DNA from 4 places in the Streptomyces sp. NPDC048473 genome. Region 4 is predicted to be linked to each of the others. Evidence: riboswitches for the same ligand, from Rfam matches in the RefSeq annotation. Region 4 holds a riboswitch; each other region holds the start of a gene.

Region 1 (5,373 bases), on a different contig from region 4:
ACGCACACGATCTCGTGCTCGGCGACCTCCAGATCCACCCTGTCGAGCGCCGCCCGCTCACCGAAGCGAACCGTGGCCGATTCCAGTGTCAGCATCTCTAGAACTCCCCGGATCGGTCCGTGCGGATACGTTCGAGCAGCAGCAGCGAGAGGGCACAGACCACCATCAGAAGGGTGCTGAGGGCCATCGCCTGGCCGTAGTTGAGCTCCCCGGCCCGCCCCAGCAGCCGGGCCACGGCCACCGGCAGCGTCGGGCGGTCGGGCCGTGCGATGAACACCGTCGCGCCGAACTCGCCGAGCGACACGGCGAACGCGAAGCCGGCGGCGACCAGCAACGCCCTTCGCACCAGCGGCAGATCGACCTCCCGCCAGGCCCGAAGCGGTGACGCCCCGAGCACCGCGGCCGCCTCCCTCAGCCGGCCGTCCACCGCCCGCAGGACCGGCAGCATGGTCCGTACGACGAAGGGCACACCGACCAGCGCCTGGGCGAGCGGCACCAGAATCCATGAAGTCCGCAGATCCAGCGGCGGCTTGTCCAGGGTGATCAGAAAGCCGAAGCCGACGGTGACCGCAGAGACTCCCAGAGGGAGCATCAGCAGGGCGTCGAAGCCGCGGACGAGCCGCCCCGCGCGCCGGGTCAGCGCCGCGGCGGCGAGCCCGCCGATGACCAGCGCGATGACGGTCGCGACCAGGGCGTACTGCAGTGAGTTCCAGATCGCTTCGAGCGGTGCGACCAGGAACGTACCGCCACCGGCGTCCGCGGACCGCAGGGCGCGGTAGAAGTCGAAGCCATGGCCGCCCGGAGTGTCCAGCGAGCGCTCGACCAGCACCCCGAGCGGCAGCAGTATCAGCACGAGCACGGTCAGCAGCACCCCGCAGAGCAGCGCCCACTGCCCGGCGCCGCGCGGCCTGCGGGCGGTCTGTGCCGGGTCGACCAGCTTCAGCGCGGTCTCCCTGCGCCGTACGGTCCACGCGTGCACGGCGAGGATCACGCCGACCGCGGCGAACTGCACCAGCGTCAGCACGGCGGCCGTCGGCAGGGCGAGCAGCTGGGCGGTCTGCCGGTAGATCTCCACCTCCAGCGTGGAATATCCCGGACCACCGAGGATCTGTACGACCCCGAAAGAGGTGAAGGTGAAGAGGAAGACCATCAGCGCGGCGGCGGCCACGGCCGGCGCGAGGGCCGGCAGGGTGACCCGCCGCCAGGCGGCGAACCGTCCGGCGCCCAGCACCCGGGCGGCCTCCTCCTGCCGTGGGTCGAGCTGTGACCACAGCCCGCCCACGGTCCGTACGACCACCGCGTAATTGAAGAAGACATGGGCGAGCAGAATTGCCCAGACGGTGGTGTCGAGCCGTACGCCCCAGAGTTCGTCGAGGAACCCGCCGCGTCCCAGCAGCGCCAGGAAGGCCGTCCCGACGACGACGGTCGGCAGGACGAACGGCACGGTGACGACCGCCCGCAGCAGTTGCTTGCCGGGGAAGTCGAAGCGGGCGAAGACGTAGGCGCCGGGCAGTGCGATCAGCAGGGTCAGCGCGGTCGAGGCGAGCGCCTGCCAGGTGGTGAACCAGAGGACGTCACGCATGTCCGGCCGGGTCAGCACCTCGCCGATCCGGCCGAACTGCCAGACGCCGTCCACCTTCAGCCCGCGGCCGACGATCGCGGCGACGGGGTAGGCGAAGAACAGCGCGAAGAACGCGACAGGCACGGCCATGAGGCCGAGCCGCACCGCGCTCTGGCGCCGGGCCTTCGCGCGCGCGGAGTTCGCGTGCCCGGAGCGGGCTCGCGGGCCCTTCCCGTGCACGCCCTCCCCACGCTCGCCCCTCCCGCCCGCGTCCGTTCCGCGTACGGGGGTCTTCGCTACTTCACTACGAGCGAGGACCACGACTGGACCCACTGCTCACGGTTCTTGGAGATCTTGTCCGGGGCGACGGTCGTCGGCTTGTCCACCGTCGCGCCGAACTTCGTGAAGAGTTCCGGCAGTGCCGCGCTCTTGACGACCGGGTTCACGAACATGTTGAGCGGCATGTCCTCCTGGAACTTCTTGCTGATCAGGAAGTCCAGCAGGGCCTTGCCGCCCGCCTCGTTCTTCGCACCGTTCAGCAGACCCGCGAACTCGATCTGACGGAAGCAGGTCCCGGTGGCGACCCCGGTCGGGGCCTCGGCCGGCTGCGGCTTCGCGTACAGCACCTCGACGGGCGGGCTGGAGGCGTACGAGACGACGAGCGGCCGGTCGGCCTTGGCCTTCTTGCCGCCCGCGGAACCGGAGAACTCCTCGTTGTACGCCTGCTCCCAGCCGTCGACGACCTTGACGCCGTTGCTCTTCAGCTTCTTCCAGTAGTCCTGGTAGCCCTTCTCGCCGTAGGTGGCGACGGTGCCGAGGAGGAAGCCGAGGCCGGGCGAGGAGGTCTCGGCGTTCTCGGTGACGAGAAGGTTCTTGTACGCGGGCTTCGCCAGGTCGTCGAAGGACTGCGGCGGCGCGAGCTTCTTGTCGGCGAAGTACTTCTTGTCGTAGTTGATGCAGATGTCGCCGGTGTCGATCGGGGTGACCCGGTGCTCGGCGTCGAGTTGGGTGTCGGCCGCCACCTGGTCGATGCCCTTCGCCTCGTACGGCGTGAAGAGACCGCTGTCGAGGGCGCGGGAGAGCAGAGTGTTGTCGACACCGAAGAACACATCGCCGCGCGGGGAGCCCTTGGTCAGGATCTCCTGGTTGAGCGCGACACCCGCGTCGCCGCTCTTCAGCACCTTGACGGTGTAGCCGGTCTCCTCGGTGAACTCCTTGAGCACATCCTTGGAGGCGTTGAAGGAGTCATGGCTGACGAGAGTCACGGTCTTCGAGCCGGAGCCCTTCGTGCCGCCGGAACCGGAGTCCGACTTGTCGGAACTCCCGCATCCGGCAAGTACCGTGACGCCGAGCGCGGCGGCGACAGCCGTCGCCGCAAGCTGCTTGGTTCTGCGCGTGGTGCTCATTGTGGATTCCTCCTGGGTTTTGGCCAGGAAGAGACGCGGCCCCGCCCCTGGAGAAGCGGGCAGGGCGCAACAGCATGAGTTGATGACCGAACTTCCTACCCGGAATGACCCGGGCGAGGTTCAGAGGGTCTGCGGCCGACCTGTTTCCCGGTGCCGCACTCTCAGCGCTGTGGCGCTCCCCTGTCGGAATATGAAGTTGATTTCAGGCCCAGGCTACACGGGCCGTTCCGGCCTCAGCGCTCGGATGCCGCCAGCTGCCCGCAGGCCCCGTCGATCTCCTGGCCGCGGGTGTCCCGCACGGTCACCGGCACTCCGTGTGCCGCGATCGCCTCGACGAACGCCTTCTCGTCCTCGGGCCGCGAGGCGGTCCACTTGGAGCCGGGCGTCGGGTTCAGGGGGATCAGGTTGACGTGTACCCGCTTGCCCTTGAGGAGCCGGCCGAGCCGGTCACCACGCCACGCCTGGTCGTTGATGTCCCGGATCAGCGCGTACTCGATGGAGATGCGGCGGCCGGACTTCTCCGCGTACTCCCACGCGGCGTCCAGCACCTCGCCCACCTTCCAGCGCGTGTTCACGGGGACGAGGGTGTCGCGCAGCTCGTCGTCCGGTGCGTGCAGGGAGACGGCGAGGCGGCACTTGAAGCCCTCGTCGGCGAAGCGGAGCATCGCGGGCACCAGGCCCACGGTGGAGACGGTGATCCCGCGCTGCGAGAGCCCCAGCCCGTCCGGCTCCGGGTCGGTCAGCCGGCGGATCGCGCCGACCACCCGGTTGTAGTTGGCGAGCGGCTCGCCCATGCCCATGAAGACGATGTTGGAGAGCCGCGCCGGACCACCGGGGACCTCCCCGTCGCGCAGCGCGCGCATCCCGTCCACGATCTGGTGGACGATCTCCGCGGTCGACAGATTGCGGTCGAGACCGGCCTGTCCCGTGGCGCAGAACGGGCAGTTCATCCCGCATCCCGCCTGCGACGAGATGCACATCGTCACCCGCTCCGGGTAGCGCATCAGGACGGACTCGACGAGCGTCCCGTCGTGCAGCTTCCACAGCGTCTTACGGGTGGTGTCGTCGTCACAGCTGATGTGACGGACCACCGACATCAGGTCGGGGAACATCGCCTCGGCGAGCTTGTCCCGCGAACCGGCCGGGATGTTGGTCCACTCGGCCGGGTCGTGCGCATACCGCGCGAAGTAGTGCTGCGAGAGCTGCTGGGCGCGGAACGGCTTCTCGCCGATCGCGGCGACGGCTTCCTTGCGCTCGGCGGGCGTGAGGTCGGCGAGGTGCCGCGGCGGCTTCTTGGCTCCGCGGGGCGCGACGAAAGTGAGTTCTCCGGGCTTAGGCATGGTTCTTCCAGTGTCGCAGACAGAACGGTGAGGGCCCGCCGCCCTGTGGACAACGGACCCTCACTCGTAAAAGCCCAGGTCAGGACGGTATGCCGTCCCAAGACTCAGCCGGAACCCACGAACAGCACCAGCAGCAGCCAGACCACCGGAGCGGTCGGCAGCAGCGAGTCCAGCCGGTCCATGATGCCGCCGTGCCCCGGCAGCAGCGTGCCCATGTCCTTGATCCCGAGGTCCCGCTTGATCATCGACTCGCCCAGGTCACCGAGAGTGGCACTGACCGCCACCGCGAGCCCCAGCAGCAGTCCCTGCCACCAGGAACCGCCGTCGATCAGGAACTGCATGCACAGCGCACCGGCGACCATCGCGAAGGCGACGGCCCCGAACAGGCCCTCGCGGGTCTTTCCGGGACTGATGCGCGGCGCGAGCTTGTGCTTGCCGAAGCGCCAGCCGACGGCGTACGCACCGGTGTCGCTGACCACGGTCAGCAGCAGGAAGGTGAGCACCCGCTGCGGTCCGTCGTCCGCGGTCAGGAGCATGGCGACGAAGGTGGCCAGGAACGGTACGTAGAACGCGGCGAACACGCCGGCCGTGACGTCCTTGAGGTAGCCCTCAGGAGGCTCGGTCATCCGCCAGACGAGCACCGCGAGTGCGGTCAGCGCCATCGCCACCCAGGCGCCCTCGGCGCCCCGGGCGTATCCGGCCACGACCATCGCCGCGCCACCGACCGCCAGCGGGATGAGCGGCGCCTTGATGCCCTTGCGCTCTTCCAGCCGGGAGGTGAGCTCCCACAGGCCCACGACGACGGCGACGGCGATCACACCGACGAAGACGGCCTTCACGATGAACAGCGAGGCGACGATGACGGCGCCGAGCCCCACACCGACCCCTATTGCGGATCGCAGATCGCGGCCCGCACGTTTCTTCTGCGGGGGCGGTGGCGCGGTGGACATGGGCTCCTGCGGCTTCTCGTCACGGAACAGGGGGCCGCCGCTCAGGCGTGCGGCCCCCTGGTCCCGGTCATCACGGTCGTCAGCGTCTCTACCTGCGTCGGGAACGTCCGGCACGA
Region 2 (5,373 bases), on a different contig from region 4:
ACTGGATGTTTGTCCACCCTTCGGACAGTTGGCCGGATCATGCTCCGGCGCGCGCCCGGATTCTCTTGGCCAGCTCGGCAGTGGCGGCGGCCGGGTCGGTGGCCTCGGTGATCGCCCGTACGACGACCACCCGGCGCGCTCCGGCGTCCAGTACCTCGTCGAGGTTGTCCGCGTCGATCCCACCGATGGCGAACCACGGGCGCGGCTGATCGAGCGAGGCGGCGTACCGCACGAGGTCCAGCCCGGGGGCGTGCCGGCCGGGCTTGGTCGGGGTGGGCCAGCAGGGGCCGGTGCAGAAGTAGTCCACCCCGGGCTCGGCGACGGCCGCGTCGACCTCGGACTCGGCGTGGGTGGAGCGACCGATCACCACGTCCTCGCCGATGATGGCGCGGGCGGCGGGGACCGGCAGGTCGCCCTGGCCGAGATGCAGCACATCGCAGCCGGTGGCGTGGGCGACATCGGCCCGGTCGTTCACCGCGAGGAGCTTGCCGTGGCGCCTGCAGGCTTCGGCGAAGACGGCCAGGTGTTCCAGCTCCTCGGCCGCTTCCATGCCCTTGTCGCGCAGCTGGACGACGTCCACCCCGGCGGCGAGGACCGCGTCGAGGAACGCGGGGAGGTCGCCTTGGCGCTTGCGGGCGTCCGTGCACAGATAGAGCCGGGCGTCGGACAGCAGCGCACGAGGCGTGGACATGGTGCGGTTCCCCCTGGAGAGCATTGCGGAGCGGTTGTCGGTACGGCGCGGGGGTGCGGGCCGCGCACTGCTGCGCGGCCCGCCCCTCACATACGGCCGGCGGTCAGACGGCGAGCGCCTGGGCGCGGCGCTTCACCTCCGTGCCGCGATTCTCGCTCAGTGCCTGGGCAGGGGTGCCCGGCAGGGTCGGGTCGGGGGTGAAGAGCCATTCCAGCATCTCTTCGTCGGAGTAGCCGTCGTCCCTCAGGAGCGTCAAGGTGCCGGAGAGGCCCTTGACCACCTTGTCGCCGTCGATGAAGGCGGCAGGCACCTGGAGCGCCCGGTTCTCACCACGTCGTACGGCGATGAGCTGGCCGTCCTTGACCAGCTGCCGCACGCGCGTCACCTCGACACCGAACATTTCGGCGATGTCAGGAAGGTGGAGCCAGGCGGGGACGAGAGCATCGATCTTTGCGTCAATCTCGGTCACAGGGACAAGCGTGCCATCCCGGACCGACAGTCGGTAGCCGGGCCGACCGTACGGGGGTCGGCCTACGCCGTCAGAGGGTTGCCGATTTCAGCGGTACGGAGGGGTCGGCGGCCCGTGCCGGATCGAGCCGCGCCCCCGCCTCGATGAGCTTGCGCCCCTGCGCCAGATCGCGCGGCCGGCCGACGGCGAGGACCGCGATCAGGACGCCGCCGCGCAGCCAGCACACCGACCAGGAGGGGCCGGCGGGATCGCCGCGCCACAACAGGGTGTCGGCGCTCCCGTGGTGGCCCGCGTACTGCACGAACCGGTCGAACTGCTCGGACCAGAAGTACGGCACGGGGTCGTACGTCCGCGGCGCCCGACCGTCCTCGGCCCCCGCCCCGATGATGTTGGCGGCGGCGGTCCGCGGGCCCTGGAGGGCGTTGTCCCAGTGGTGGATGAGAAGGCGTTCGCCGTACCGGGCGGAGGGGAACGAGGCGCAGTCACCGACCGCGTACACATCGGGGAGCGAGGTGCGCAGCGCCCCGTCGGCGGTCACCGATCCGTCGGGGCCGAGCGCGATGCCGGAGCCGGCCAGCCAGCCGGTGGCGGGCCGGGCGCCGATTCCGACGACGACCGCTCCGGCCGGGATCGAGCGGCCGTCCGCGAGGATCACCCTGCCGGGTTCGATCCGGGCGACCCGGGCTCCGGTGAGGAGTTCGGCGCCGCTCTCGGCGTACCAGGCGGTCATGGGGTCGGCGACCTCGGCGGGCATCGCGCCCGCGAGGGGCCGGTCGGCGGCCTCGACGACAGTGACCGCGCAGCCCGCGGCGCGGGCCGCGGTGGCGAACTCGGCGCCGATCCAGCCCGCGCCGACGACCACGACGCCATGCTGCCCGTCGAGGACGGGCCGCAGCCGTGCCGCGTCGTCGAGGGTGCGCAGCAGATGGACGCCGGCTACGCCCCCGGCACCGGGCAGGACGACCGGTTCGGCGCCGGTCGCGATCACCAGGACGTCGTAGGGAACGGGTCCTGACGGGGTGTCCAGCTCGTGCGCGCCCGGCCGCACACCGGTGACCTCGCGGCCCAGTTGCAGATCGATGTCCAGCGCCTCGAAGTCGACATCGAAGGCGGAGTCCTCGGCCTTGCCGAGCAGTACCGCCTTGGACAGCGGGGGCCGGTCGTAGGGCTGGTGCGGTTCGGCGCCGATCAGGGCGACGGGGCCGGTGAAGCCCTGTTCCCGCAGGGCCACCGCCGTCTGCACGCCGGCCATGCCCGCGCCGACGATGACGACGCGGCGCCCTGCATGCCGGTCCGGCTGCTCTGACTGCTGCTGCTCGCTCACCCGTACACCTTAAGCATCTGACTGATCGTCAGGAAAGGGGGGCTCTTCCACCGTGCTCGTACCGCTGCTCTGCAACTCGGTGCACAACTGCTCGACCAGCGCCCGGTTTTGGCGAACACAGGCACGATCGAGTGAACGGTGTGACGATCTGCGGGTATGCCCGGCTGGGTATGCGTAATGTGCGCGGCGCGATCTGGGACGCCGGGTATGGCGTCAGCAGTCGGGCCCCCGTATCACCGGAGTGATGGTTCGGGGCCTCCCCGTCGCCTCTGGCCACACCCACATGGCCAGGTCGTAGGGATTCCGCCCACCTGGGACGGACCGCATACGTGATATGCGTCGCCGCCCAGGAGGCGAAAGCGGAGGACCAACGCGCCCAAGACCGTTCGGGGCGTGCCGGTGGGACAGGACCCGTTCCTGCTCACTGCCCAGGAACGGTTTAGGGTGGCCAACGTAAAACACTCGCGGGAGCCCGGACGCACCGGGCTGAGAGGGAGGCTGGGCGGCTTCCGACCGTACGAACCTGATCCGGGTCATGCCGGCGAAGGGAGGGGTTGGGCACCCATGCGTTCTTCTCGGAACGGAAACGGATCCGACGTCCTTGTCATCGGGGGCGGAATCATCGGTCTGGTGACCGCCTGGCGGGCCGCGCAACGCGGACTGCGCACCGCGGTCGCCGACCCCGACCCGGGCGGCGGGGCCGCCCGGGTCGCGGCCGGCATGCTGGCCGCCGTCACCGAACTCCACTACGGCGAACACATGCTGCTGGGGCTCAATGTCGCCTCGGCCGCCCGCTATCCGGCCTTCGCGGCCGAGCTGGAGGCGGCGAGCGGGCAGGAGACCGGCTTCCGCGCCTGCGGCACCCTGGCCGTCGCGCTCGACTCCGACGACCGCGCCCATCTGCGGGAACTGCACGCCCTGCAGCAGCGTTCGGGCCTGGAGTCGGAGTGGCTCACCGGCCGCGAATGCCGCCGCCTGGAGCCGATGCTCGCGCCGGGCGTCCGCGGCGGTCTGCGGGTCGACGGCGACCACCAGATCGATCCCCGCCGGCTGGCCGCCGCACTGCTGACCGCCTGCGAGCGGGCCGGTGTCGTCTTCCACCGCGGCTGGGTGGAGCGCCTGACGGTGATACGCGACCGGGCCGCCGGAGCCGTGCTCGCCGGGGGTACGGAGCTCGCCGCCGACCAGGTCGTGCTCGCAGCGGGCAGCCTCAGCGGCCGGCTCCCGGGGCTGCCGGACGAGGTCGTACCGCCGGTCCGGCCGGTGAAGGGGCAGGTGCTGCGGCTGACCGTGCCCGCCGCGTACGCACCGTTCCTCACCCGGACGGTCCGGGCCGTGGTCCGGGGCAGCCATGTCTATCTCGTACCGCGCGAGAACGGCGAACTGGTCGTCGGCGCCACCAGCGAGGAGATGGGCTGGGACACCACCGTCACCGCGGGCGGCGTCTACGAGCTGCTGCGGGACGCCCACGAGCTGGTGCCCGGCATCACCGAGCTGCCGCTCACCGAGACCCGGGCCGGCCTGCGCCCCGCCTCCCCCGACAACGCCCCGCTGCTCGGCACCACCGCCCTGCCCGGCCTCCACCTCGCCACCGGCCACCACCGCAACGGCGTGCTGCTGACCCCCGTCACCGGTGACGTCATGGCAGAACTCCTCACCACAGGCGAGCTGCCCGAGGTGGCCCGCCCCTTCACCCCGCACCGTTTCTCGTCCCCCGCCGTCTCCGTGCGTCAGGAGCAGCCCGCATGACCGAGCCCGCACCCCTCTCCGAGCCCGCACCGCTCTCCGTGTCCGTGAACGGCGAGGTCCGTCTCCTCGCCGCGGGCACCACCCTGGACTCCCTTGTCGCCACCCTGACCGCCGCGCACTCCGGCGTGGCGGCCGCCGTCAACGAGACCGTCGTCCCGCGCGGCCAGTGGTCCACCGCCGCACTCCGTGACGGTGACCGCGTCGAGGTCCTGACCGCGGTCCAGGGAGGCTGAACCGTGTCCGACGACCTCTTCACCCTCGGCGACACCACCTTCGGCTCCCGGCTGATCATGGGAACGGGCGGGGCACCCAGCCTCGACGTGCTGGAGCGCTCCCTGACCGCCTCCGGCACCGAGCTGACCACCGTCGCGATGCGCCGCCTCGATCCGGCCGTGCAGGGCTCGGTGCTCTCCGTGCTCCAGCGGCTCTCCATCCGCGTCCTTCCGAACACGGCGGGCTGCTTCACCGCGGGCGAGGCCGTGCTGACCGCCCGGCTGGCCCGCGAGGCGCTCGGCACCGACTGGATCAAGCTGGAGGTGGTGGCCGACGAGCGGACCCTGCTGCCCGACCCGATCGAGCTGCTGGACGCCGCGGAGACCCTGGTGGACGACGGCTTCACCGTGCTGCCGTACACCAATGACGACCCGGTGCTGGCCCGGAAACTCCAGGACGTGGGGTGCGCGGCGGTCATGCCGCTCGGCTCCCCCATCGGCTCCGGCCTCGGCATCCGCAATCCGCACAACTTCCAGCTGATCGTCGAGCAGGCCCGGGTGCCGGTGATTCTCGACGCGGGCGCCGGGACGGCCTCGGACGCGGCGCTCGCGATGGAGCTGGGCTGCGCGGCGGTGATGCTGGCGTCCGCGGTGACCCGGGCCCAGGAGCCCGAGCTGATGGCCGCGGCGATGCGGCATGCGGTGGAGGGCGGACGGCTGGCGTACCGCGCGGGCCGGATCCCGCGCCGGCACTTCGCCGAGGCCTCGTCGCCGGTGGAGGGGCGCGCGGTGCTGGACCCGGAGCGCCCCGCGTTCTGACCCACCGGACCGCCGTCGGCGGCTGCGGCGCGCATGTCCCTGTCACGGCTCGGCTGCAGTACGGCCCCGGGTGTGCCCCGGCCCGTGGGCCGTGTCCGTGGCGGCTCGT
Region 3 (5,373 bases), on a different contig from region 4:
CCCGTGGTTGGAGACGCTCACCGGGTCCATGACGACCGGGGGCGCCGCATCCGGCAACAGCTCGGCGAGCACCGTGACCAGGTCGGGCGAGGCGAGCATGCCTGTCTTCACCGCCTGGACACCGATGTCGTCGACGATACTGCGGTACTGCGCGCGAATGCCTCGACGGGGAGTTCCCAAGCGCCCTGCACGCCCAGGGAGTTCTGTGCCGTGACAGCCCCGTGAGCATGCTCATTCCGTGGGCGCCGAGCGCCGTATCGTCCTCAGGCCGGCCCGGATTCCGCCTCCTTTGCCGGAGTCCGATCCGGCGGTCGTCGGCACGTGGGCCGGCGCGGTCAGGCGAGGCTCTCGTCTCGGGTACCGGTCCATGCCCGGGCGTACGCGCGGGCCGACGCGCGGGGGTCCTCGGCGGCGCAGATGCCGGAGACGGCGGCGGCTCCCACCGCCCCAGCATGTCGCAGGCGTGGCAGGTCGGCCGGGGTGATGCCGCCGATGGCCACGGCGGGCAGGCCGCTGAGCCGGGCGAGGCGGGCGAAGCCGGCATGGCCGAGTGGGGCCGGGGCGTCCGTCTTGGTGCGGGTCGCGTGCAGCGCGCCGATGCCGACGTGGTGGACGCGTGCCGGATCCTCGGCGGCGGCGCGCAGTTGATCGGGGGTGGCTGCACTCAGGCCCAGAACCGCGTGCTCTCCGATCAGTTCGCGTACGGCGGCCGACGGGAGATCCGACTGGCCGACATGAACCCCCGTCACGCGTGCGCCGGCGGCGCGGGCGGCCAGGAACACGTCCACCCGGTCGTTGACGATCAGCGCCACTCGTTCGGGGAGGACGGCGGCCACCTCCAAAACCGTATGCAGGAACTCCCTCCCGGCGGCGTGCTTCTCCCGGATCTGCACGGCGGTGACGCCTCCGGCCACTGCCAGGGCGACGGTCTCGGCCACGCTCCGGCCGCGGGCCGCGCACTGGGCCGTGTCCGTCACCAGGTAGACCGACAGATCCACCGGTGTCGCCGTCACGAAAGAGCCGCCCGCTCGGCGAGGTCCGCTTCCTCCAGCGCGGCGAGCGCGTCCAGGAAGGCGACGGCGAAGCTGCCGGGCCCGGAGGCCTCCTTCGCGGCCAGCTCGGCGGCGACCGTGTACGCGGTGACGGCGGCCACCACCGCGGCGAACCGGTCCTCGTCGACTGCCGCGAAGGCCGCCATCACCGCACCCAGCGCGCAGCCGCCCCCTGTCACCCGGGTCAACAGGGCATCACCGTTGGCGATCCGGGTGCTGCGCACCCCATCGGTGACGAAGTCCACGGGCCCGGAGACGGCGACGACACAGCCGGCTGTACGGGCCAGCTCGCGTGCTGATTCCTCGGCGGCCCCTACGCCGTCGGAGGAGTCCACGCCGCGGCCGCCGTCGCCCGCGCCCGCGAGCGCGATGATCTCGGACGCGTTGCCCCGGATCACCGACGGTCGCAGCTGAAGGAGCTCTCGTGCCAGCGCGGTGCGCACCGGCAGTGCGCCGACCGCCACCGGGTCGAGGACCCATGGCGTGCCGGCCGAAGCCGCCGCCCGCGCGGCCTCGACCATGGCGGAGCGCTGCTCCGCGTGCGGGGTGCCGAGATTGACCAGGACACCGGAGGCGATCCGGGCGAACGGGCCGGCCTCTTCCGGAATGTCGACCATGGCCGGTGAGGCGCCCAGCGCCAGCAGGACGTTGGCGGTGAAGCCCGTGACCACCGCGTTGGTCAGGCACTGAACCAGTGGGGAGTCCGCCCGCACGCGTGCGAGGGCCTGCGGGGCGAAGGCGGTGTGATCGGCGGATGCCGCGGGCATGAGATATCGCTCCGGGGATGTCGTTGGGGCGCAGAGGGGCGTCGGGGGTCCGTCGGCCGGCGGCAGGTCAGTCCTGCGGGCGGTGGCGCAGCCGCAGCGGCGCGTAGACGGCGAGCGCCACGAGGAACGCCACGTAGTACGAGAGGTCGGCGCCGTGCAGGGAGGCCGCCACCGGGCCCACGTACAGACTGGTGTCCATGAACGGCACGGCCGCGGCGAAGGCGACGGCGAATGCCAGCAACGGGGGCCATCCGGACTGCGGCCGGGCGGTCTCGGTGGCGAGGTCGATCGCGGCGCCGCCCCGTGTCCGGGCCCGCGCGATCCAGTCGACGATGACGATCGCCACGAATCCGGGAATCCAGTAGCCGACGAACAGCAGCACGTTCTGGAAGCGGGCAGTGGTGTCGGCAGCGTGCATCCACAGCACCAGAGGGAAGCCGAGCCCGGCGGCGAGGGCGGCGGCCGCCGGGCGCGGAAGGCGCACGCCGACGGTCTGCAGAGCCAAGGAACCGCTGTAGTCGTTCATGGCGTTGCTGCAGAGGGCCGCCAGCGCCACGGCGAGCAGCCCGAACGCGCCCAGCGCCCCACCGCCCAGCAACTTGTCCACACCTGCAGCGGTCTGGTCGGTCAGCACCGATGCGCCCCACAACCCGAGGGCCTGGACAGTCACGAAGGACACCACGAGGCCGAGCAGCGTGAACCAGAACATGCGCGGGCGCGAGGTGGTGCGTGGCAGGTAGCGGCTGAAGTCGCTGGCGTACGGAGCCCAGGACAGGGTCAGGCTCAGCGCGATGGTGCTGGTCAGGACGAACGCGCCGGCCTGGTCGGCACCGTGGGCGGTGCCCGTGCCGACGGGGTGGACACCGTCGAGCAGCCGCCAGGCGATCAGCGCGAACGCGGCGGCGAGCACGAAGGTCATGACGATCTGGAGCCGGTGGATGGCCTCGTAGCCGAGAACGCCGAGGGCGCCCTGGGCCAGCATCATGACCAGGACACCGAGCCAGAACGGCCAGCCGCACAACCGCGCGAGCGCGTCCCCGCCGAACAGCCCGATCAGCGCGTCCCAGGCGACCGAGGACAGCCACTGCAGGATGCCGGGCACCGTCACGGCCCGGCCGAAGGCGAGCCGGGCCAGCGGCAGCTGCCCGGCACCGGTCCGGCTCCCCCAGGTGCCCAGGTAGGCGGTGGGCACCGCGCCGAGCACCGTGCCCAGCACGACGGCGGCGAGCGCGGTGGCGAAGTCCAGGCCGAGGGCGATGCCGACAGTGCCGGTGAACACGCCGGTCATGGTCAGGTTGGGAGCGAACCACACGGTGAACAGGCGCCCGGGACCGCCGTAGCGGTTGCTCTCGGGAACCGGCTCTATGCCGTGCGTCTCGACGCGGAGGTCGCCGGGGGCCGCCGGCATCCGTCCGTCGAAGACGGGCTGCCGGCCGTCGGCGGGCAGCCCGCCGGAAACATGCGTCAAAGGCATGGAAGACATCCCTCCGCCAGTGCTAACTGGTTCAGGTTCGACGGGTGTGATCTCAGCCCTCGGGTGGGGCACCCCGTGTCCGGTACGACGGACAGACTAACCCGATCTCTTTGAACACCTGCACGGAGGATTACGTGGCAACCACTCGGTGGGTTCGTCTGTGGCGTGGATGCGCGGTCCGTGTTACGGGGCCTCTGCCCGAGCGTCACATCGTCGGAGTCGGCGCTCCGATAGGAGGAAGAGATTGCTCGGCCCATATGGTGCTACAGCTCCCGGAAGGGTAGGCCGGCTCCGGACAAGGAGATCCGCGCCACCACCGAGATCGCCGACCTCGACGAGCAGGCCGCGGCGGTCAACAGGGTCGAGCAGAAGGCGCTCCGGGAGTACGCCTTCCTGCCGCTGTTCAGCGGCCCCTCGACCTACAGCGTGAAGAAGGGCCTCGCCAACGTCGGCGTGAGCATCTTCTGCCGCCCGCTCCCGGAGACGGCCGGCTGGGAGAAGCAGCCCACGCCCCCTGCGGGTTCTACCCGGAGAGATCCCCCGGCCTCGGCATGGCCGAGCAGCGAGCCGAGGCCGGGGGACCGCTCGTGGGGCTTGTCGAGGTGAGCGTGTCGTACGCGAGCAGTCGGCGGACGGTCTGCGTCCCGGCCGGCGGAGTGCCGTCCGTCAGCAGGCTCAGCGCCACGCCCACCGGCCCAGCCGCCGGAAGGTCGGACTCGACGCGTTCGACATCACCTCGGACGCCGCCTCTCGGGTCCTGTGGCCCGACCAGTACCGTTCTTCGCCTCGTCGTCCACCCTGATCAGGTGCAGTGATGTGCTGGACCAGTCTCCGGACGGCAGCTCGGGCGTGATCCCGTACGCGGTCAGTACGGACGCGTGATGCACAGCGCCCGTCCGGGCGTCCCGGTAGCGCGCGGTGGGGTCCAGGCCGGCGAGCCTGAGGGCGGGGCGCGGCGTGCCGTGGCGCGGCGCCCGCTGCCACACCAACACGAAGGCCTCCCGCCGGTCCGCGGTGGTGTACTGCACGGCGGACGGGGCGTCGTCGACGGGACCGCGAAGCCGGTGCTGGGTGCCGTGCTGAACAATATGACGCACCGTCTTGTACTCCGCCACCAGCTCGGCTCCCTGTACGAGCTCCTCCGCCGTCCAGTGCGCGAGATCGCCGCCCACCGCAAGTACGCCCGCCATCGCGGCATGGAAGCGGTAACGCAGTGGCACCGAACGGCCGGTGAGCTGGTTGGGCACATCCGTCACCCAGGTCGCCATCGTCCGTGCCGGGTAGATCTGGCTGAAGCCGTGCTGGATGGAGACCCGGTCCGCCGCGTCGGTGTTGTCGGACGGCCACGCCTGGTCCGTACGGGAGAGGATGGCCAGGTCGACGCGGCCGCCGCCCCCGCTGCACGCCTCGATCCGCAGCCCCGGGTGGTCCGCGCGCAGTTGGTCCATGACGCCGTAGAGGTTGTGCACGTACCTCGTCCACAGCACGTCCTGGCCGGCCTCGCGACCGGGCCAGCCGGCCTCGCTGAAGGCGCGGTTCATGTCCCACTTGAGGAAGTCGATGCCGTTGTCCGCGACCAGCCGTGTCAGCCAGCCGTAGGCCCACTCGGCGACGTCGTCGCGCCCGAAGTTGAGCACCAGCTGGTTGCGCAGCTCGGTGCGGGTGCGGTGCGGGAAGTGCAGTACCCAGTCCGGGTGCGCGCGGTACAGGTCGCTGTCCGGGTTGACCATTTCGGGCTCCACCCACAGGCCGAAGCGCATGCCGAGCCGGTGGACCTCGTCGATCAGCGGGGTGAGCCCGTCCGGGAAGCCCTTGGCGGCCGGTGCCCAGTCGCCGAGTCCGGCCGTGTCGTCGCGGCGGCCGCCGTACCAGCCGTCGTCGACGACATAGAGCTCCACGCCGAGCTCCGCCGCCCGTGCCGCAAGCGCCTTCTGTCCGGCCTCGTCGACAGCGAAGCCGGTGGCCTCCCAGGAGTTGAACAGTACCGGGCGCAACTCGTCGGGGTGCGGCAGCACATGGGTCAGGATGTACGCGTGCCAGGCGCGGCTCGCTGCTCCGAAGCCGCCGTCGGTGTACACGG
Region 4 (5,373 bases):
CTCGCCCTTGACCGCGTGGCCGTGCTCGTCCAGGTGGTGCATGGCCTCAAGGAGGGTGGAGCCGGGCAGGACGCGCTCGGCTTCGACGCGCATCTCGGCGAGCGTCCGGTGGAACTCGTCCCAGGCCCAGGCATAGGCCTCGTCCAGATCGAGCTCGGCACCGGTGTTGTAGCGGGCGGCGTGCAGGTAGCGCTCTCGGCCGACGACGTCCGGGGTGTCCGCCGTGGCGGGGACGTAGGTGTCGCGCAGCCAGTCGCGGAACTCGGAGACGGCGGTAGTGGCCTGGCGGGCGGCGGCGTCCAGCTCGGGGCGCAGCCGGTCGGTGCCGTCCGCGACGAAGTCGGCGAACCAGCCCGCGCCGCTGCCCGCGCGCTGTCCGGCGGCCTCCCCGGTCCAGTCGGCGAGCTGGCCGATCACCCCGGCGGCCTGCCGGGGAGCAGCGAGCAGGCCGCGGGAGATCCCCTCGGTGAGGGTGGCCCGATAACCGTCCAGCGCGCCGGGGAGGTTGCGCAGCCGTCCGGCCACCGCCGCCCAGTCCTCGTCGGTGGTGGTGGGCATGAAGGTGAAGATCGTCCGCACCTGGTCAACGTGCGCGCCCACGGTGCGCAGTTGTCGGAAGTTCTCGCCGGTGTCGTGCATCGCGAGCTCGGCGGTGAGGCGTTCCCGCAACAGTTGGGCGCAGGCCTGTTCAGCGGGGTCGTCCGATACAGGGGCGGCGTCGAGTGCGGCGAGACTGCGGCGGGCGAACTCGGCGTGGGCCTCGAAGCCGTCCGGCGAGAGGTCCGGTTGCCGGTCATCGCCCGGGTTCAGGCCCAGCCATGCGGAGGTCATCGGGTTATGTGCGGCCACCTGGTCGAGGTGGCTGTCGGCAATGCTGCGCGGGGTGATCGATTCATTTGCCATATGGGCATCCTGACGTGCCGTCGGACTTGGCTGTCCGTTCTCAGTGAAACCAGTCGTTTTCTCATCCAATCCAGCCGACAGGCGCTTCGTTCAGCAATCCGTCACGGGGTCACTGAACAGACCTGGGCGCCCAGGACGCGGACAACCACAGCCCGGAACCCCAAGGCAACCGGCCGGGCGAAGTCGAGCGGCTCCGGCAGAAAGCTAGCCCGGCACGTCGAAGCGCTGTTCCGGATGGCTCTTTCCGCCCACCCGGAACAGCGCTTGTGCGTGCAGGTGTCAGTCCGCCAGCGGGAGGTACACCCGGTTGCCCCGGGCGGCGAACTCCTCGGACTTCTCCGCCATGCCGGCCAGCGCCTCCGCGTCGAACTCGGTGTCGACAGCCGTGGCCCCGTCGCCGTGCTCGTCGCGGATCTTCTGGGAGATCTTCATCGAGCAGAACTTCGGGCCGCACATCGAGCAGAAGTGCGCCGTCTTCGCCGGCTCGGCCGGCAGCGTCTCGTCGTGGAACTCCCGTGCCGTGACCGGGTCGAGAGCCAGATTGAACTGGTCCTCCCAGCGGAATTCGAAACGGGCGTCGGAGAGCGCGTCGTCCCAGTCCTGCGCCCCCGGATGCCCCTTGGCGAGGTCCGCCGCATGGGCCGCGATCTTGTACGTGATGACGCCGGTCTTCACATCGTCCCGGTTGGGCAGGCCGAGGTGCTCCTTGGGCGTGACGTAACAGAGCATCGCCGTGCCCCACCAGGCGATCATCGCCGCGCCGATGCCCGAGGTGATGTGGTCGTATGCCGGGGCGACATCGGTGGTCAGCGGGCCGAGCGTGTAGAACGGCGCCTCCTCGCAGATCTCCTGCTGGAGGTCGATGTTCTCCTTGATCTTGTGCATCGGTACATGGCCCGGGCCCTCGATCATGGTCTGGACACCGAACCGCTTGGCGATGGTGTTCAGCTCACCGAGCGTGCGCAGTTCGGCGAACTGGGCCTCGTCGTTGGCGTCGGCGATCGAGCCGGGGCGCAGCCCGTCGCCCAGCGAGTACGTCACGTCGTACGTGGCGAGGATCTCGCAGAGCTCCTCAAAGTGCTCGTACAGGAACGACTCCTTGTGGTGCGCGAGGCACCACGCCGCCATGATCGAGCCGCCGCGGGAGACGATGCCGGTCTTGCGGCGGGCGGTCAGCGGGACGTACGGCAGGCGCACGCCGGCGTGGACCGTCATGTAGTCGACGCCCTGTTCGGCCTGCTCGATGACGGTGTCCTTGTAGATCTCCCAGGTCAGCTCCTCGGCCCGGCCGTCGACCTTTTCGAGTGCCTGGTAGAGGGGAACGGTGCCGATCGGCACGGGGGAGTTGCGCAGAACCCACTCACGGGTGGTGTGAATGTTGCGGCCGGTGGAAAGGTCCATGACCGTGTCGGCGCCCCAGCGCGTCGCCCATGTCATCTTCTCCACCTCCTCCTCGATGGAGGACGTCACCGCGGAGTTGCCGATGTTGGCATTGACCTTCACCAGGAACCGCTTGCCGATGATCATCGGCTCGATCTCGGGGTGGTTGACGTTGGCCGGCAGCACGGCCCGGCCCGCGGCGATCTCCTCGCGCACCACCTCGGGTTCGACGTTCTCCCGGATCGCCACGTACTCCATCTCCGGGGTGATCTCGCCCCGGCGGGCGTACGCGAGCTGGGTCACCGGCTGCCCGTCCCGGCTGCGGCGGGGCAGTCGGGGGCGGCCGGGGAAGACGGCGTCGAGGTTGCGCAGTCCGCCACGCGGCGAGGTGTGCTTGAGCCCGTCGTCCTCGGGGCGGGCGGGGCGCCCCGGGTACTCCTCGGTGTCGCCGCGCGCGATGATCCAGTTCTCCCGCAGCGGTGCGAGCCCGCGACGGACATCGGTCTCTGTGGCGGGATCGGTGTACGGCCCCGACGTGTCGTACAGCGTCACGTCCTCGCCGTTGGTGAGGTGCACCTGACGGACCGGCACCCGGAGGTCCGGGCGTGAGCCCTGGACGTACCCCTTGTGCCAGCCGATGGACTTCCCGGCCTCGTCGCTCTGGTTCGAGGCAGGCGTGCGTGCGTCCGATGTGGTCATGAGACCTACTCCCTACGCCGGCATTACCCGGTAACAGGTTCGGCGGTCGGCGCAGCCTCTCCCGTACGGATGTACGGATATCAGCGCCCTCTCAGCCCGGTGCTCCGAGCTCCCGCGTGTGCAAAGGTTCCTCCACGCTAGCGCCCTGTCCCGCGTAATGAACAGAGGGCCCTTCTCTTCTTGCGATGATCGGCCGGTGACGTCCCCCCGCATCGACTCCGAACCGCACGGCCACTCGCACAGCCACGGTCCTGCCGCGCCCGTCTCCAAACATCTGCGCAAGGTCATCGCGGCCGTGCTGATCCCGTTCGCCACCGCGGTCGTCGTCGGCCTGGTGGTCCTCTGGCCGGGCGGCGCGCCCCCGCACGAGCGGACCGGTGTCGGCTTCGACCGGCAGACCCAGCAGGGAACGGTGGTGAATGTCGACAAGGTGGACTGCAAGGACGTGAACGCCGCCCAGGCACCCATCAGCGGCGAGACCACCCCGCCGTCGGGGAGCGGGTCCGGGCTGTGCGAGAAGGCCACCGTCGAGGTGACGACCGGTCACGACAAGGGCCGGACCTTCGTCGAGATCGTCCAGCCGGACGCACCGCGTCAGCTGCACGAGGGGCAGGGCGTGGTCGTGGCGTACGCGCCCGACGCGCCCCATGATCTGCAGTACTCGGTGACGGATGTGAACCGGAAGTTCCCGATGACGCTGCTGGCCGGGATCTTCGCCCTGGTCGTGATCGCGGTGGGCAGGATGCGCGGGGTGTTGGCACTGGTCGCGCTCGTCGTGTCGTTCGCCGTGCTGACCCTGTTCATCCTCCCGGCCATCCTCCAGGGCTCGAATCCACTGCTCGTCGCGGTGGTCGGGGCCAGTGCCATCATGCTGATCGCGCTCTACATGTGCCACGGTCTGACCGCCCGCACCTCGGTCGCGGTGATCGGCACACTGATCTCACTGCTGCTGATCGGGCTGCTCGGATCGCTCTTCATCGGCTGGGCGAGCCTGACCGGCAACACCGACGACAGCACCGGCCTCATCCACGGCCTGTACCCGCACATCGACATGAGCGGTCTGCTGCTGGCCGGTGTCATCATCGGTTCGCTCGGGGTGCTCGACGATGTGACGGTCACCCAGACATCGGCGGTCTGGGAGTTGCACCAGGCGAACCCGACGATGGGTGCCCGCGGGCTCTACCGGGCAGGGATCAGGATCGGGCGCGACCACATCGCCTCGGTCGTCAATACGCTGGTGCTCGCCTACGCGGGCGCCGCACTGCCGTTGCTTCTGCTGTTCTCGATCGCCCAGAGCAGCGTGGGGACGGTGGCCAACAGCGAGCTGGTGGCGGAGGAGATCGTACGAACGCTGGTCGGTTCGATCGGACTGGTCGCCTCGGTGCCGGTGACGACGGTGCTCGCTGCGCTGGTCGTCTCCGCGGACCGCACAGGGGTCGGCGCGGAAGCCGGAGCTTCGGCACCTGTACGGACCGGGAAAGGCCGTCGTCGCAGGACGAAGCCTTGAACGCCTCCTTACGGAGAGCGATTCACCCATTCGGCAGGTGTTGCGTTCGACCGGCGGGCCGGCCGGCGGCGCCGTGCGATTCAGCCGGCGTTCTGTTCCTCGGCGAGAATCCGGCCCAGGGCCTCTTCCAGATTGCCCTCGAAGTCACCCAGCGTGCACTCCTGCCCGAGCGGCACGAGTTTGTCCGTCCGGTCGAGAAAGGCAACAAGTGGTGCCGTCCCGGCCCTGAAGAGGGCGCGGTCCGTGCCTACCTGAAGTCGGATATGTACGTCGGACAGCCCCTCGGGCTCCGTGGGCCCGATGTGCACATCGCCGTCGCCGCTGGGGCTGTTGAGGCCGTCGAGCAGCAGCTCACGGCCGAATGCCCAGGTGACGGGGGCGTCGCCGGGCAGATGGAAGGTCATCCGGATCGCATACGGATCGCACACTTCGTACCGGAGCTCCACCGGGATCCGGAAAGAGAGCTCCTCGGAGACGAGGAAGCTCATCATGACCTCAGCTTGAACCGACTCGCGCATCGTTCAACCCCGCAGTAGATGAATCTGGCCAGGAATGATCCCCCATGGCCCTATTGACGCCATCGTGGTGCACGCGATAGCAGATCACAAGGAGTGATTTTTCAGATACTGATAGAGAACACGAACGAACGCAAGAGGTTGGCAACTTCGCCACGTAGTTGTTCGACTGCGGGGAGCAACCGGTCCTCCTGTTCCAGGGGTACCGAAATCGCCATCGCGGCAGCGGTGAATCCGGCCGTGATCGGGATGGCTGCGCAGACCGTCCCCAAGGCGTACTCCTGTCGCTCGATGACAGGTTCCATTCGTTCCAACGACCGCAATCGTTCAAGAAACGCCGGGCGGTCCCTCACCGAGTAGCGGGTCAGC

The links. A riboswitch is a leader RNA that binds a small molecule or an ion and turns the genes downstream of it on or off. The one in region 4 is predicted to bind thiamine pyrophosphate.
Region 1: linked by a shared signal. The riboswitch ahead of ACGFU7_RS20480 (thiamine ABC transporter substrate binding subunit) and the one ahead of thiC (phosphomethylpyrimidine synthase ThiC) in region 4 are both predicted to bind thiamine pyrophosphate.
Region 2: linked by a shared signal. The riboswitch ahead of thiO (glycine oxidase ThiO) and the one ahead of thiC (phosphomethylpyrimidine synthase ThiC) in region 4 are both predicted to bind thiamine pyrophosphate.
Region 3: linked by a shared signal. The riboswitch ahead of ACGFU7_RS35880 (purine-cytosine permease family protein) and the one ahead of thiC (phosphomethylpyrimidine synthase ThiC) in region 4 are both predicted to bind thiamine pyrophosphate.

What each region holds. Positions count from the first base shown of each region.
Region 1 is NZ_JBICXE010000011.1:168,918-174,290, reverse strand. Features, by position in the region: gene ACGFU7_RS20490 (ABC transporter ATP-binding protein) at 1-95, opposite strand, end outside; gene ACGFU7_RS20485 (ABC transporter permease) at 98-1,711, opposite strand; gene ACGFU7_RS20480 (thiamine ABC transporter substrate binding subunit) at 1,858-2,967, opposite strand; TPP riboswitch at 3,042-3,159, opposite strand; gene rlmN (23S rRNA (adenine(2503)-C(2))-methyltransferase RlmN) at 3,201-4,307, opposite strand; gene ACGFU7_RS20470 (phosphatidate cytidylyltransferase) at 4,412-5,373, opposite strand, start outside.
Region 2 is NZ_JBICXE010000001.1:402,172-407,544, forward strand. Features, by position in the region: gene thiE (thiamine phosphate synthase) at 38-691, opposite strand; gene ACGFU7_RS01880 (Rv2175c family DNA-binding protein) at 795-1,160, opposite strand; gene ACGFU7_RS01885 (NAD(P)/FAD-dependent oxidoreductase) at 1,231-2,484, opposite strand; TPP riboswitch at 2,939-3,052, shown strand; gene thiO (glycine oxidase ThiO) at 3,049-4,233, shown strand; gene thiS (sulfur carrier protein ThiS) at 4,230-4,466, shown strand; gene ACGFU7_RS01900 (thiazole synthase) at 4,470-5,264, shown strand.
Region 3 is NZ_JBICXE010000033.1:52,024-57,396, forward strand. Features, by position in the region: partial or broken gene ACGFU7_RS35865 (bifunctional hydroxymethylpyrimidine kinase/phosphomethylpyrimidine kinase) at 1-369, opposite strand, end outside; gene thiE (thiamine phosphate synthase) at 336-1,013, opposite strand; gene thiM (hydroxyethylthiazole kinase) at 1,010-1,819, opposite strand; gene ACGFU7_RS35880 (purine-cytosine permease family protein) at 1,887-3,293, opposite strand; TPP riboswitch at 3,285-3,379, opposite strand; gene ACGFU7_RS35885 (alpha-galactosidase) at 4,025-5,373, opposite strand, start outside.
Region 4 is NZ_JBICXE010000004.1:290,839-296,211, reverse strand. Features, by position in the region: gene ACGFU7_RS09880 (DUF885 domain-containing protein) at 1-903, opposite strand, end outside; gene thiC (phosphomethylpyrimidine synthase ThiC) at 1,183-2,982, opposite strand; TPP riboswitch at 2,975-3,108, opposite strand; gene ACGFU7_RS09870 (YibE/F family protein) at 3,140-4,489, shown strand; gene ACGFU7_RS09865 (SsgA family sporulation/cell division regulator) at 4,570-5,007, opposite strand; gene ACGFU7_RS09860 (IclR family transcriptional regulator) at 5,109-5,373, opposite strand, start outside.